Regions from separate parts of the Hafnia alvei genome, predicted to be linked through region 3. Evidence: predicted binding sites of a transcription regulator. Region 3 holds the regulator's gene; each other region holds the start of a gene.

Region 1 (3,182 bases), 3.7 Mb from region 3:
TGAATTGCTGATCCCAATGGCTGGCCTTATCGACAAAGACGCAGAGCTCGATCGCTTAGCCAAAGAAGTGGCTAAGATCGAAGCTGAAATTGGCCGTATCGAAGCGAAACTGTCTAACGAAGGTTTCGTGGCCCGCGCACCTGAGGCCGTTGTTGCCAAAGAGCGTGAGAAGATGAACGGCTACGCCGATGCCAAAGCGAAGCTCATCGAACAGCAAGCGGTGATTGCAGCGCTGTAACTAGCGCGGTAAGCAAAACACCTATCAGCGGGGAACATTGTTCCCCGCTTTTTTTTACCTCGCACGCAGAACGCTTGCATCCTCACTATCAGCGGTGGTATTAAGGAATTTCGTGCGCCATCACGCGGGGTACAACGCTCCGTGACAACAGCCTAAAATAGCGATGTGCGTCAGAACGTTTACACAACGGAACAACCGGGTAATGACTATGACAACAGAAACGCCTTTACGACTTCAGGTGCGCCAGATGACGGCAAACGACAACGCAGCCATTGCGCAGGTTATTCGTGAAGTTTCAGCTGAGTGCGGCCTCACCGCAGACAAAGGCTATACCGTATCTGACCCAAACCTTGACCATCTATTCGACGTTTATAGCCAGCCACGCTGCGCCTATTGGGTGGTTGAGCTCGATGGGCAAGTGGTTGGCGGCGGCGGCGTTGCTCCGCTTGAAGGCGCAGACGTCAGCCTGTGTGAGCTGCAAAAGATGTATTTTCTGCCGGTATTGCGCGGAAAAGGTTTAGCCAAACAATTGGCTATTCAAGCCATGGATTTTGCTCGTGAGAACGGTTTTAGCCAATGTTATCTAGAAACCACTGCCTCCCTCACCGCGGCCATAGCGCTCTATGAGAAGCTCGGATTTAACCATATTACCGAAGCTCTCGGCAGCACACGTCATGTGGACTGCGAAGTCAGGATGCTGAGAGAGCTGTAAGGTCTAACTATTCTAAATAGCGCTAATCCTAAAAACGCCCGCGAAGTGTGATTAAATCGCCTTTTTGCACATAAAAAAATCCGGTGCCATCGCTGACACCGGATTCACTATTCTCACTATGACGTTAACTATGCGACGTTAAAGATGAGCATCTTAAAATCTAATGGCGAACGCCATTGTCATCCTCATCAACGCCTTCTGCGTCGTCATCTTCGTCGTCGTCACCTTCTTCACCGTTAGGATCTTCGAAGTAGGTGCCCCAGCCGTCGTAGTTCACATTCATTTTTTCAGCGAGGTTTACCAGCTGTTCAACCTGAGTATCGATCACTTCCGCATTCAGGCCAACTTCGCTGATAACATCGCAGCACATTAGCAGCGTACCGTCTTCAACTTCCAGCTCTTCAGCATCGGTGACTTCATAGCCGAGTTTAAAAGCTTCAACCGCCGCTTTTTCTAACAGCTCAAAGTTATCCGCCGAAAGATGATGCTCAATGGTGTATAACGCGTCCGGATCGCTGCCGTCGTCCAGCAGTTCTTCAATGATCAGGCGAGTTTCTTCACGTTGTTCTTCTAATAGCTCAGGATTTGCCATGCCGTTGTCCTCAATCTGTATGCAATCACGCTACTTTCATTCTCCCACAGCCGCGCCCATGCCTCCATAAGAAACGTGAATATTTATCTCTCAGGGGTTGATTTTGAATTTTAATACACATAATGTGAATATTAATTCATTCAGCACAATAAAAACACAACTGAGGATGAGCACTATGAGTCAGCTATATCAGCATCATTTTCTTAGATTACTGGATTTCACGCCTGCAGATATCGCATATCTACTCACTTTAGCCGCCGAGCTTAAACAGGCTAAGAAAGCAGGTAATGAACCACAAACGCTGAAAGGTAAAAATATCGCGCTCATCTTCGAAAAAGACTCCACCCGAACCCGCTGCTCTTTCGAAGTTGCCGCTTACGACCAAGGTGCTAACGTGACCTACTTAGGCTCAAACGGCAGCCAAATCGGCCACAAAGAATCCATCAAAGACAGCGCCCGCGTGCTGGGCAGAATGTACGACGCCATCCAGTATCGCGGCTGGGGGCAGGACGTGGTTGAAACATTGGCGCAGTATGCCGGCGTGCCTATTTGGAATGGATTAACCAATGAATTTCACCCAACCCAAATCTTAGCCGATCTGCTGACCATTCAAGAACATATGCCAAATAAGCCGCTGTCACAGGTGAAGCTGGCATACCTTGGCGATGCGCGTAATAACATGGGCAACTCATTGCTGGAAGGCGCTGCGCTGATGGGGATGGAGCTGCGTCTCGTTGCACCAAAAGCCTGCTGGCCCGAAGCTGAACTGGTGGCTCAATGTCAGACGATCGCCGACAAAACCGGCGCGAAGCTGGTTTTAACCGAAGGTCTGGCGGAAGGCGTGAAAGACGCCGATTTCCTTTACACCGACGTTTGGGTCTCCATGGGCGAACCGAAAGAGGTGTGGAAAGAGCGTATCGCCCAGCTATTGCCTTATCAAATCAACATGAATGTGATCAAGCTGACCGGTAACCCACAGGTAAAATTCCTGCACTGTTTACCGGCTTTCCATGACGATCAAACCGCCTTAGGCAAACAGATGGCAGAGCAATACGGGCTGCATGGCGGAATGGAAGTAACCGATGAAGTGTTTGAATCCGAGCACAGCATCGTGTTTGACGAAGCGGAAAACCGTCTGCACACCATTAAAGCCGTGATGGTGGCAACATTAGGCAAATTGTAATTACTGCACTCATCATCAATAAATCAGCGCGCCCGACATTCACGGCGCGCTGATTTTATTTTATACAACAGCCGCAGTTTCTGGCGTAATACAGGTGCCCTTCTCTCGGCGTAAAATGGCTTCGGCGTCTGCTAACGCACCGATAAAGGCCGTTCCGCCCGTTTGTTCAACAAACTCAAGTTTCACTGTTTAAACATGGGGATGAGCGGATCCGTGGTTTTCTAACCAATATCGACAAATACACGCTGCGGTGACAATTTCAGCAAAACTTAATCATCGCAGTCGCGCAAACTGCGATGAATCAAAGATCTATTTATGCAAAATCACTTAACCAAAATCTTCACGACCGCTTTTTTAACCGGCGCATTCTCACCCACCGCGCACATGGGCTTATGTAATTCGCCGGGATAGAAAACCACGAAATCGCCTGCGTTCATGATAAAACTTTTCTCTTCTA
Region 2 (3,182 bases), 450 kb from region 3:
TCAATTATCGACAAAAATGCTTAACCACTTGGCCGATCAAATCACGAGTGGGCTGGATGAACGACGTTGCTAAGTATTCATCTGGCTGGTGGGCCTGATCGATTGAGCCGGGCCCTAAGACCAGTGTAGGACAAACTTCCTGAATAAATGGCGCCTCGGTGCAATAGTTCACCACTTCCGCCCGCTCGCCTAATAATCCCTCGATGACCTGCACCAACGGGGCATGGACAGGGCATTCATATCCAGGGATCGGCACATGCATATGTTCAATGGTCAAACGTCCCGGCCATTTTTCACTGACCGGTGCCAGTGCTTGATTGAGTAACTCGTCGATATCGTTAAGCGTCATGCCCGGTAACGGACGGATATCCATATGCAATTCGCAGCAGGCACAGATTCGGTTAGGGGCATCGCCGCCGTGAATATGCCCAAGGTTCATGGTTGGGTATGGGATGGTAAAAGCATCGTGGTGGAAGCGATCTTTTAGCGTGTTGCGCAGCGTCAGCAGATGGCCGATGGAATCATGCATCAGTTCAATTGCGTTTACGCCGCGAGAAGGATCGCTAGAGTGACCGGATTGTCCCGTGATGCGGATTGCTTCTGATAAGTGTCCTTTGTGCGCGCGCACGGGTTTGAGTGAGGTTGGTTCACCAATGATGGCGCAGTCAGGGCGCAGATGGGTTGTTGCGGCGAAATAACGCGCGCCAGCCATAGTGGTTTCTTCATCGGCGGTAGCCAAAATATAAAGCGGCTTGCTGAGCTGGCTCAAATCTACATCGCGCAGCGTATCCAGAATAAAAGCGAAGAAGCCTTTCATATCTGCGGTGCCGAGTCCGTAAAGCTTATTGTCGTGTTCGGTGAGCGTGAAAGGATCGCGCGTCCAGCGCCCATCATCAAACGGCACGGTATCCGTATGGCCTGCCAGCATTAGCCCGCCATTTCCCTCACCATAGCTGGCGAGGAGATTAAATTTGTTACGCGTATGTGGCACGGCCTGCACTTCAACCCGAAAGCCAAGATCGCTAAACCATCCTGCAAGCAAGTTGATTAATGTTTCATTGCTTTGATCGAGCGCGCTGTCCGTTGCACTAATGGATGGAGTGGCGATCAGGGCACGGTACAGCTCAATAAATGGCGGTAATTTCATATTCACTGTTGACAGCCTTTCGTTAGGATAGTATCAATATTCATGCATTATTTATGAATAAAAATACAATAAGCGCTCGCCGAATGAAACCGTAAAAGTTATGATGAGCAGCGCCAAATGTAATTTTTCCGATCAACAATCTTTCATAAAAACTAAGAAGGTGGAATCGATACATGTCTACGTTAAACGGGTTAATTGTAGGAGCCAGCGGTTATACCGGCGCGGAACTCGCCGCTTATCTGCAGCGCCATCCTCATATGAACATAACCGGTTTAACGGTTTCAGCGCAAAGTGCAGATGCGGGAAAGTTGCTTTCTGATTTGCATCCTCAACTGAAAGGCATTGTTGATTTACCGTTGTTGCCGATGAGCGATGTGGCGGTAATGGCAAAAGATGTTGATGTAGTTTTTCTTGCTACGGCGCATGAAGTAAGCCATGACCTAGCGCCTCAGTTTTTACAGATGGGCTGCGTGGTGTTTGATCTTTCCGGCGCATACCGGGTGAATCAGGCTGATTTTTACCAAAATTATTATGGATTTACGCATCAGCATGCCGACTGGCTCGATAAAGCAGTTTATGGATTGGCGGAGTGGCGTGCCGAAGATATTAAACAGGCGCAACTGGTGGCCGTTCCCGGCTGCTATCCCACGGCGTCACAGCTGGCATTAAAGCCGCTGATTGATGCGGGTCTGCTCGATTTAAACCAATGGCCGGTTATCAACGCCGTTAGCGGTGTGAGTGGTGCAGGGCGTAAAGCCAGTATGACGACCAGTTTTTGCGAAGTGAGTTTGCAGCCTTATGGCATTTTTACTCATCGCCATCAGCCTGAAATAGCGACCCATTTGGGAACTCCGGTGATTTTCACCCCGCACTTAGGCAATTTCCCGCGCGGAATTTTGGCCACTATTACCTGCAAGTTAACCGCGGGTGTAACGGCTGAGCAGATCGGCGCTGCTTACCAGCAGGCCTATGCAGAAAAGCCATTGGTTCGCGTCTATGACAAAGGTGTTCCGGCGATTAAAAACGTGGCGGGAACGCCGTTCTGCGATATCGGTTTTGCGCTTCAGGGTGAGCATCTGATTATTGTGTCTGCCGAAGATAATTTACTGAAAGGCGCTGCTGCTCAAGCGGTGCAATGTATGAACATTCGCTTTGGATTTAATGAAACCCAATCATTGCTGTAACGACAAAACGTTAACTTTAAAAAGAGACTGCTATGAACAATCCATTAATCATCAAGTTAGGTGGCGTACTGCTAGATAGTGAAGAGGCGATGCAACGTTTGTTTCAGGCTTTAGTTGCTTACCGCCAAAGCCATCAGCGACCACTGGTGATTGTTCATGGCGGTGGCTGTTTGGTGGATGATCTCATGAAACAGCTCAATTTGCCGGTGGTGAAGAAAAACGGACTGCGTGTAACGCCAGCCGACCAGATTGGCATTATTACCGGTGCGCTCGCTGGCACAGCAAACAAAACGCTGTTGGCCTGCGCCAAGAAACACAAAATTGCTGCGGTGGGTTTGTCATTGGGCGATGGCGATATGGTTGAAGTGAGCCAACTGTCAGAAGAACTCGGCCATGTGGGCAAAGCGAAAGCGGGTTCACCGGCGCTGGTCACGACGCTGTTAGCAACGGGCTACTTACCGATTATTAGCTCGGTTGGGATCACCGCAGAAGGCGAATTGATGAATGTGAATGCCGATCAGGCCGCCACCGCATTGGCGGCAACCTTAGGCGCGGATTTGATTTTGCTGTCAGACGTTAGCGGTATTCTGGATGGCAAAGGGCAACGTATAGAAGAAATGACGGCTGCCAAAGCAGAGCAGCTGATCGTGCAAGGCATTATTACCGATGGAATGATTGTAAAAGTAAACGCTGCGCTTGATGCCGCTCGGTCTCTGGGAAGGCCGGTTGATATTGCAAGCTGGCGCCATGCCGAAAAACTTCCGGCATTGTTTAATGGCGTGCCGGTAGGCACCAGAATTCTCGCGAATTAATTACCCGTCAATTTAGGGTAATAACGACCTAATTTAATT
Region 3 (3,182 bases):
CCTTCGGCGTGAAGGTTTATGATGACTTTGCTCATCATCCTACGGCTATTTTGGCAACGCTGGCGGCTTTACGCAGCAAAGTTGGTGGAACCGCTCGCATTCTTGCTGTGCTAGAGCCTCGCTCTAATACCATGAAAATGGGCGTATCTAAGAATGATCTAGCCCCTGCGCTTGGCCGAGCAGATGAAGTTTTCTTATTCCAGCCACATCACATTCCGTGGTTGGTCACTGAAGTGGCAGAGGCCTGTGTTCAACCGGCCCACTGGAGCGCAGATGTTGATGTTCTGGTGGATATGATCGCTAAAACGGCCCAACCGGGCGATTATATTTTGGTGATGAGCAACGGTGGCTTTGAAGGGATCCACAGCAAGCTGTTGAAAGCGCTTGAGCATAAGCAAGAGATTACTGAGCAGCAGTAAGTTGCTGGATTAATGAATCAGCCGTGGCTTAGTCCACGGCTTTTTTATACCTGACATTTGATAAAAAAAGCCTCCGCAAGCGGAGGCAATGGGGTTCGTCGGGTTAGACGAGAGTGTTAGCTGGCTGAATCGGGTTAGACACAGGAAGCGCCAGCCTTATGATGAAACGTTTTACAATTAACGGTAAATCTCAGCGGTGGCGTGGTAGTTGCCATCCAAATGAGCTTCAACGATATGGAATGCGGTAGCGCCTTTGGCATCAGCTTTATCGGACAGCTGTGCTTTGATATCTGAAGGCGAACCATCGATACCGCTGATGGTTATGGTACCAATGGATTTCATTGATGATGCTTGCTGTGCGCTGATGGACTGTGCAGCAAAAGCGCCGAAAGAAACCATAGAGAGAAGACTTAAAGCAGCAACGGTAGTTTTGATTTTCATGATTATTTTCCTATTTTTCATTCTGCCGCAGTACTTCGATCTTAGATTCAATGACGATATTCTTTCGGTCACTGCGGTTTAACTTTAGCGATTCATTCACGGAGTTTGTGCTCCGTTGAGCAGGTGAATCTGTATTTTATTTATAGATTTCAGCAGTTGCGTGGAATGAGCCTTCGTTACGGGCTTCTACTACGCGGTATGCTGTTGCGCCTTGTGCATCGGCTTTAGCAGACAGAGCTGCTCTGATATCAGAAGGGGCTGCGCTTACGCCGCTAACGCTAATGGTGCCAACTGGCTGCATTTTTGATGCCTGTGCATTGTCAACCAACTGAGCTGCGAACGCGCCGAAAGAAAGAGAAGAGAGAACGGCTAGAGTTGCAATAGTAGTTTTAATTTTCATGATGTATCCCTCAGATATTGTTTTATTTAGTTTTGAACTGTGATTTAAATCACGAAAACAAGTGTACACCTAGTAACTCGAAAAATTAATAGCGAGCTAATGGTTTGTTAGGTTTGTTTGTTTGGTATTGTTTTGATGAATAGATCGAAATGGAATAAAAACAGCGCAAAAAATACACTTTTAAGACTAAATTTTAATTAAATCAATAAAGTAACATCATGTTGCAAAATGTGCGGTCTATAGTGTTTGTGACCGACAGAAGTAAGGATGTAGGGTTGATTGACCGTTAATGCTATTTGAAGTAGCGAATCATGCTGTGTGAGTTGTGTAATTAAGCGGAAAAGAGTACGGCGAATTTAAGATGAGAGCAGAGAAAAAATCATAGGCCTGATGGATATCAGGCCCGAGAACAGGATTACAGCTCTTGATCAAATAGCGACAAAATAGCGTCGTGCAGTTGCTCAACAGAGAACCCTTTCGCTGGCGTGGTGAAAATCGTGTCGTCACCTGCAATAGTTCCCAGAATCCCTTCTGACTTACCTAATGAGTCCAATAGGCGTGCAATCAATTGTGCTGCGCCTGGACTGGTATGGATCACCACAACGGATTCGTTGTAATCAACGTCTAGAACCAGATTCTTCAATGGGCTGCTAGTGGTTGGGACGCCAAGTTCTGCTGGCAGACAATACACCATCTCCATTTTGGCATTTCGTGTGCGGACGGCACCAAATTTGGTCAGCATACGAGATACTTTGGATTGGTTGATATTCTCAAAGCCTTCATCTTGCAGAGCCTGCACGATCTCACCCTGAGAACTGAATTTCTCTTCTTTGAGCAGCGCCTTGAATGCCTTGATCAAGTCTTCTTGTTTTGTTGGAGTTCGCATTCTTCACCGTAGGAATAGAAATAGAGAACATTATTATGCGTAATAATGAATTTTTATGCAATTTAAGTGCGAGAAACGTTAAGTCGGTCACTATAGCGTTCAAACCGGCAAGGGGATGATTTTACCACCTTGCCCATAAAATGAATATGTTAGCGGGGACTTTGGCTATGTCATCGGTATTCGTAAATGGAATGTTATTAAAATGATGTTGTTGTGATGTAAAATAAGGGTGTAATGTAATGGCCGGGTAATGAGCTGTGATAAGCGCGCAACGAATTCCTACTCTGTGGCCCTATATCTTTCATGCATAAGCTATTTTTTATTATAAACCTTGCAGTAGGACATGGAATTAGTGCTTCATATCCCAATCTTTGTGTTAACAGATTGTTTTTTAAGACATGATGGACTAAGGTGCGCGGTAATGCATTCACGGCACTCTTAAATTAAAGATAAATCAAGGAGTATAGAATGAAAGTTGCAGTTCTCGGCGCAGCCGGCGGTATTGGTCAGGCTTTAGCCCTTCTTCTCAAAACTCAGCTTCCTTCCGGTTCAGAACTCTCCCTTTATGACATTGCGCCGGTCACCCCAGGTGTCGCCGTCGATCTCAGCCACATCCCAACAGCCGTTAAAATCAAAGGTTTTAGCGGTGAAGATGCGCGTCCAGCTTTGGAAGGTGCGGATATCGTATTGATTTCTGCGGGTGTTGCTCGTAAACCTGGAATGGATCGCTCCGACCTGTTTAATGTGAACGCCGGTATCGTACGTAATCTGATTGAGCAGGTTGCTAGCACCTGTCCTAAAGCTTGTGTAGGTATTATTACTAACCCAGTGAACACCACTGTAGCTATCGCGGCAGAAGTGTTGAAGAAAGCTGGTGTTTATAACAAAGATAAACTGTTCGGTATTTCTACGCTGGACGTTATCCGTTCAAATACTTTTGTTGGTGAATTGAAAGGTAAAAACCCGGCAGAAGTTGAAGTGCCTGTTATTGGTGGCCACTCTGGCGTAACTATTTTGCCACTGCTGTCTCAGATCC
Region 4 (3,182 bases), 3.2 Mb from region 3:
GCGCTGGTAGTTGTACAGCTCCTGTTTTTGCATCGGGAGCACGTCAACTTCTGCGGGGGTAAAACCACGCTCTTGGAACCAATGGATGCTGCGCGTGGTGAGCACAAACAGTTTTTCCAGCCCCATTTGTCTGGCTTGTGCTGCCACGCGTTTGAGCAGGGCTTCGCCGCGAGAAGAGCTGCGATAGTCTGGATGTACCGCCACGCAGGCCATTTCGCCAATGCGTTCCTCAGGGAATGGATAGAGCGCCGCACAGGCAATGGTTAGGTTATCTCGCTCAATAATAGTGAATTGATCGATTTCCCGTTCGAGCTGTTCACGCGAACGGCGAACCAAAATACCTTGCTGCTCTAGCGGGCGAATGAGCTCCAAAATACCGCCGATATCATTGATGTTGGCGCGACGTATTTGTTCGGCACTTTCCATCACGATCTGCGTGCCGATGCCGTCGCGGGAGAACAGCTCTTGCACCAAAGCGCCATCGTCCTGATAGCTAATCAGATGGCTGCGCCCCACGCCACTCCGGCAGGCTTTTACGGCTCCACGTAAAAAGCGCACGGTGCCAGAGTTGTAATCGCCAGAGGCTTCCAGTGTTTCAATGCGCGTCTGCGCTTCGTTGGGTAGCAGCTCAGAAACGATCGAGCCATCGTCGTTTGTGACACCTTGCGAAGAGCAAAAACCAATCAGCTTTTCGGCTTTCAGCTTAATCGCTAACTGAGTGGCGACCTCTTCGGAGGTCAGGTTAAAACTTTCACCGGTAACGGAAACGGCAACTGGGCCCATCAACACAATGGCGCCGCTGTCGAGCTGACGGTGAATGGCCTCTTCATCGATACGGCGAATGCGCCCGCTGTGGCAATAATCCACTCCGTCGTCGACGCCGAGTGGTTGCGCGATAATAAAGTTCCCGCTCACCACGTTGATATGGGCACCCTGCAGCGGCGTGTTATTTAAGCTCATGGATAGGCGCGCTGTAATATCTAGTTGCAACTGACCCGCAGCCTGTTTCACCAATTCAAGGGTTCTGGAATCTGTGACGCGCGTATGCTTATGGTAGACAGGCTCATAGTGGTGTTCATTCAGATTGCTATCAATCTGTGGGCGTGCACCGTAGACGACAACCAGTCGGATGCCAAGGCTGTGCAGTAACCCAATATCATTGACGATATTGGCAAAGTTTTCATGCTCAATGGCCTCTCCGCCAAGCATCACAACGAATGTCTTGCCACGGTGAGTATTGATGTAGGGTACTGAGTGACGAAAACCCTGAACCAGTTCGGTGCTACGCTCCTTCATGAGACCCTCTGAATTTTTATTCGCTAAAACTGTATTTTTATTCTTTATTGCGAATAAAGGCAAGTGTGAATTTTATGTAAATTCAAGTCATATCTGCTACGAATAGGGATATCTGTAAAACTCCTTTAAGCATTTTCTAATGACAGCCCCGCCGCGATTCGATAAAGTTTTGCCCTAAAATTTGTGCTGAGGCGCTGTTCTCCGCTGTATTTGGCTTTTTATTTTGGGATTGCATGACAAATTCGAACCATAATCTGACCCGTCGTCGTTTGTTGCAGGGTGCCGCTGCTACTTGGTTTTTAAGTGTAAGCCGAGTGGGTTTTGCTGCGTCTTCACAGGTGATTGCCGTAAGGGTATGGCCGGCGTCGACCTATACTCGAGTGACGCTGGAATCGAAAATTCCCCTGAAATATAAGCAGTTTGCGTTAACGAACCCGAATCGAATCGTCGTTGATATCGAGGGTGTTCACCTTAACAGCGTGCTTAAAGGGATCAGTAGTCAGGTTCAGTCGGGCGATCCCTATTTAAAGACTGCGCGGGTTGGGCAGTTTGATAAAAATACCGTGCGTCTGGTTTTAGAACTCAAACAGGAAATCAGCCCGAAGCTGTTTACCCTAGCGCCGTTTGCCGAATTTAAAAACCGTTTGGTGGTCGATCTTTATCCGGCGCAAGGTACGAGCGCGGCGGAAAACGATCCGCTGCTGGCTTTGCTGGAAGATTACAATAAAGGCGATTTAGGAAAGAGTTTACCGCCGGAAGGGCCGCAAAAAGGTAAAGCCGGGCGCGATAGACCGATTGTTATCATGCTTGATCCTGGGCACGGTGGTGAAGATCCGGGAGCAATTGGTAAAAATAAGACGCGTGAAAAAGATATCGTGTTGCAAATTGCCCGTCGTCTAAGCGCATTGATTAAAAAACAGCCCAATATGCGCGTGTATATGACGCGTAATGAAGATGTCTTTATTCCATTGAAGGTCAGGGTGGCGAAGGCGCGCAAACAGCGCGCTGACCTGTTTATTTCGATTCATGCCGATGCCTTTACCAGCCGCTCGGTCCGTGGTTCTTCAGTATTTGCACTATCGACCAAGGGCGCAACCAGCGCGGCAGCACGATTCTTGGCTCAAACCCAGAATGAATCCGATGAAATCGGTGGAGTTAGCCGCAGTGGCGATCAATACCTCGACCACACGATTTTTGACTTAATGCAGACCGCGACGGTGAACGATAGCCTGAAGTTCGGCAAAGAAGTGCTGAAAAACATGGGCAGCGTGAACAAATTGCATAAAAACAGCGTGGAGCAGGCCGGATTTGCGGTGCTGAAAGCGCCTGATATCCCATCTATTCTGGTTGAAACCGCATTTATCAGTAACGTTGAAGAAGAGCGTAAACTGCGTACCAGCGCTTTCCAGCAGCAGGTTGCTCAATCTATTCTGGCCGGAATTAAAGCTTACTTTGCGAATGGTGGGGAGTTGGCGAGGCGGTAAGGAATGGGCGTTCATGTACTTGCTGTGTAGTATTCCGTCTGCCTTTCGTTTATCGCGTCGTGGTGTAAGGTTCCGCCCGCCTATCAATACCGAATTACCCTGTGCCATCATAAATGAAGGTGTACGGGCAGAGACCACCAGCGCGTGGTCTCTGCACTCTCGCGCTTTTATCCGAGATGCCATTTCCGCTCCGGTTTGGTATCGCCCATCCAGGGCGCCCCAAACTCCGTCGGTACATCCCTGTACCGGCGGCTCTCTCTACCAAGGCTTAAACAATTTAAAAGATAAGAAGACAAAATGTCTTTTGTCTTTTTTATGTTTAAGGAATGCATTTTAGAGCCGCCAGCAGGGATGCTGGTGGCAGGTTGAGGGCGTACAGGATGTACGCTCCGAGACCGGTCG

The links. The regulator ArgR, encoded in region 3, controls arginine synthesis, uptake and breakdown. The targets are predictions, from matches to a motif close to ANTGAATAAAAATACANT.
Region 1: argF (ornithine carbamoyltransferase) is a predicted target of ArgR. The motif match lies at 1,666-1,683, and genes of this name have one in related genera.
Region 2: argC (N-acetyl-gamma-glutamyl-phosphate reductase) is a predicted target of ArgR. The motif match lies at 1,200-1,217, and genes of this name have one in related genera.
Region 4: argA (amino-acid N-acetyltransferase) is a predicted target of ArgR. The motif match lies at 1,325-1,342, and genes of this name have one in related genera.

The regions. Positions count from the first base shown of each region.
Region 1 covers NZ_OZ061315.1:4,266,136-4,269,317, forward strand. Annotated here, with positions in the region: gene AB3Y96_RS19850 (valine--tRNA ligase) at 1-238, shown strand, start outside; gene AB3Y96_RS19855 (GNAT family N-acetyltransferase) at 447-950, shown strand; gene rraB (ribonuclease E inhibitor RraB) at 1,111-1,542, opposite strand; gene argF (ornithine carbamoyltransferase) at 1,709-2,725, shown strand; partial or broken gene AB3Y96_RS19870 (carbamate kinase) at 2,786-2,905, opposite strand; gene AB3Y96_RS19875 (YhcH/YjgK/YiaL family protein) at 3,049-3,182, opposite strand, start outside.
Region 2 covers NZ_OZ061315.1:114,331-117,512, forward strand. Annotated here, with positions in the region: gene argE (acetylornithine deacetylase) at 5-1,153, opposite strand; gene argC (N-acetyl-gamma-glutamyl-phosphate reductase) at 1,321-2,331, shown strand; gene argB (acetylglutamate kinase) at 2,364-3,143, shown strand.
Region 3 covers NZ_OZ061315.1:564,868-568,049, forward strand. Annotated here, with positions in the region: gene mpl (UDP-N-acetylmuramate:L-alanyl-gamma-D-glutamyl-meso-diaminopimelate ligase) at 1-419, shown strand, start outside; gene yhcN (peroxide/acid stress response protein YhcN) at 597-860, opposite strand; gene yhcN (peroxide/acid stress response protein YhcN) at 997-1,260, opposite strand; gene argR (transcriptional regulator ArgR) at 1,676-2,146, opposite strand; gene mdh (malate dehydrogenase) at 2,615-3,182, shown strand, end outside.
Region 4 covers NZ_OZ061315.1:3,777,535-3,780,716, reverse strand. Annotated here, with positions in the region: gene argA (amino-acid N-acetyltransferase) at 1-1,296, opposite strand, end outside; gene amiC (N-acetylmuramoyl-L-alanine amidase AmiC) at 1,530-2,780, shown strand.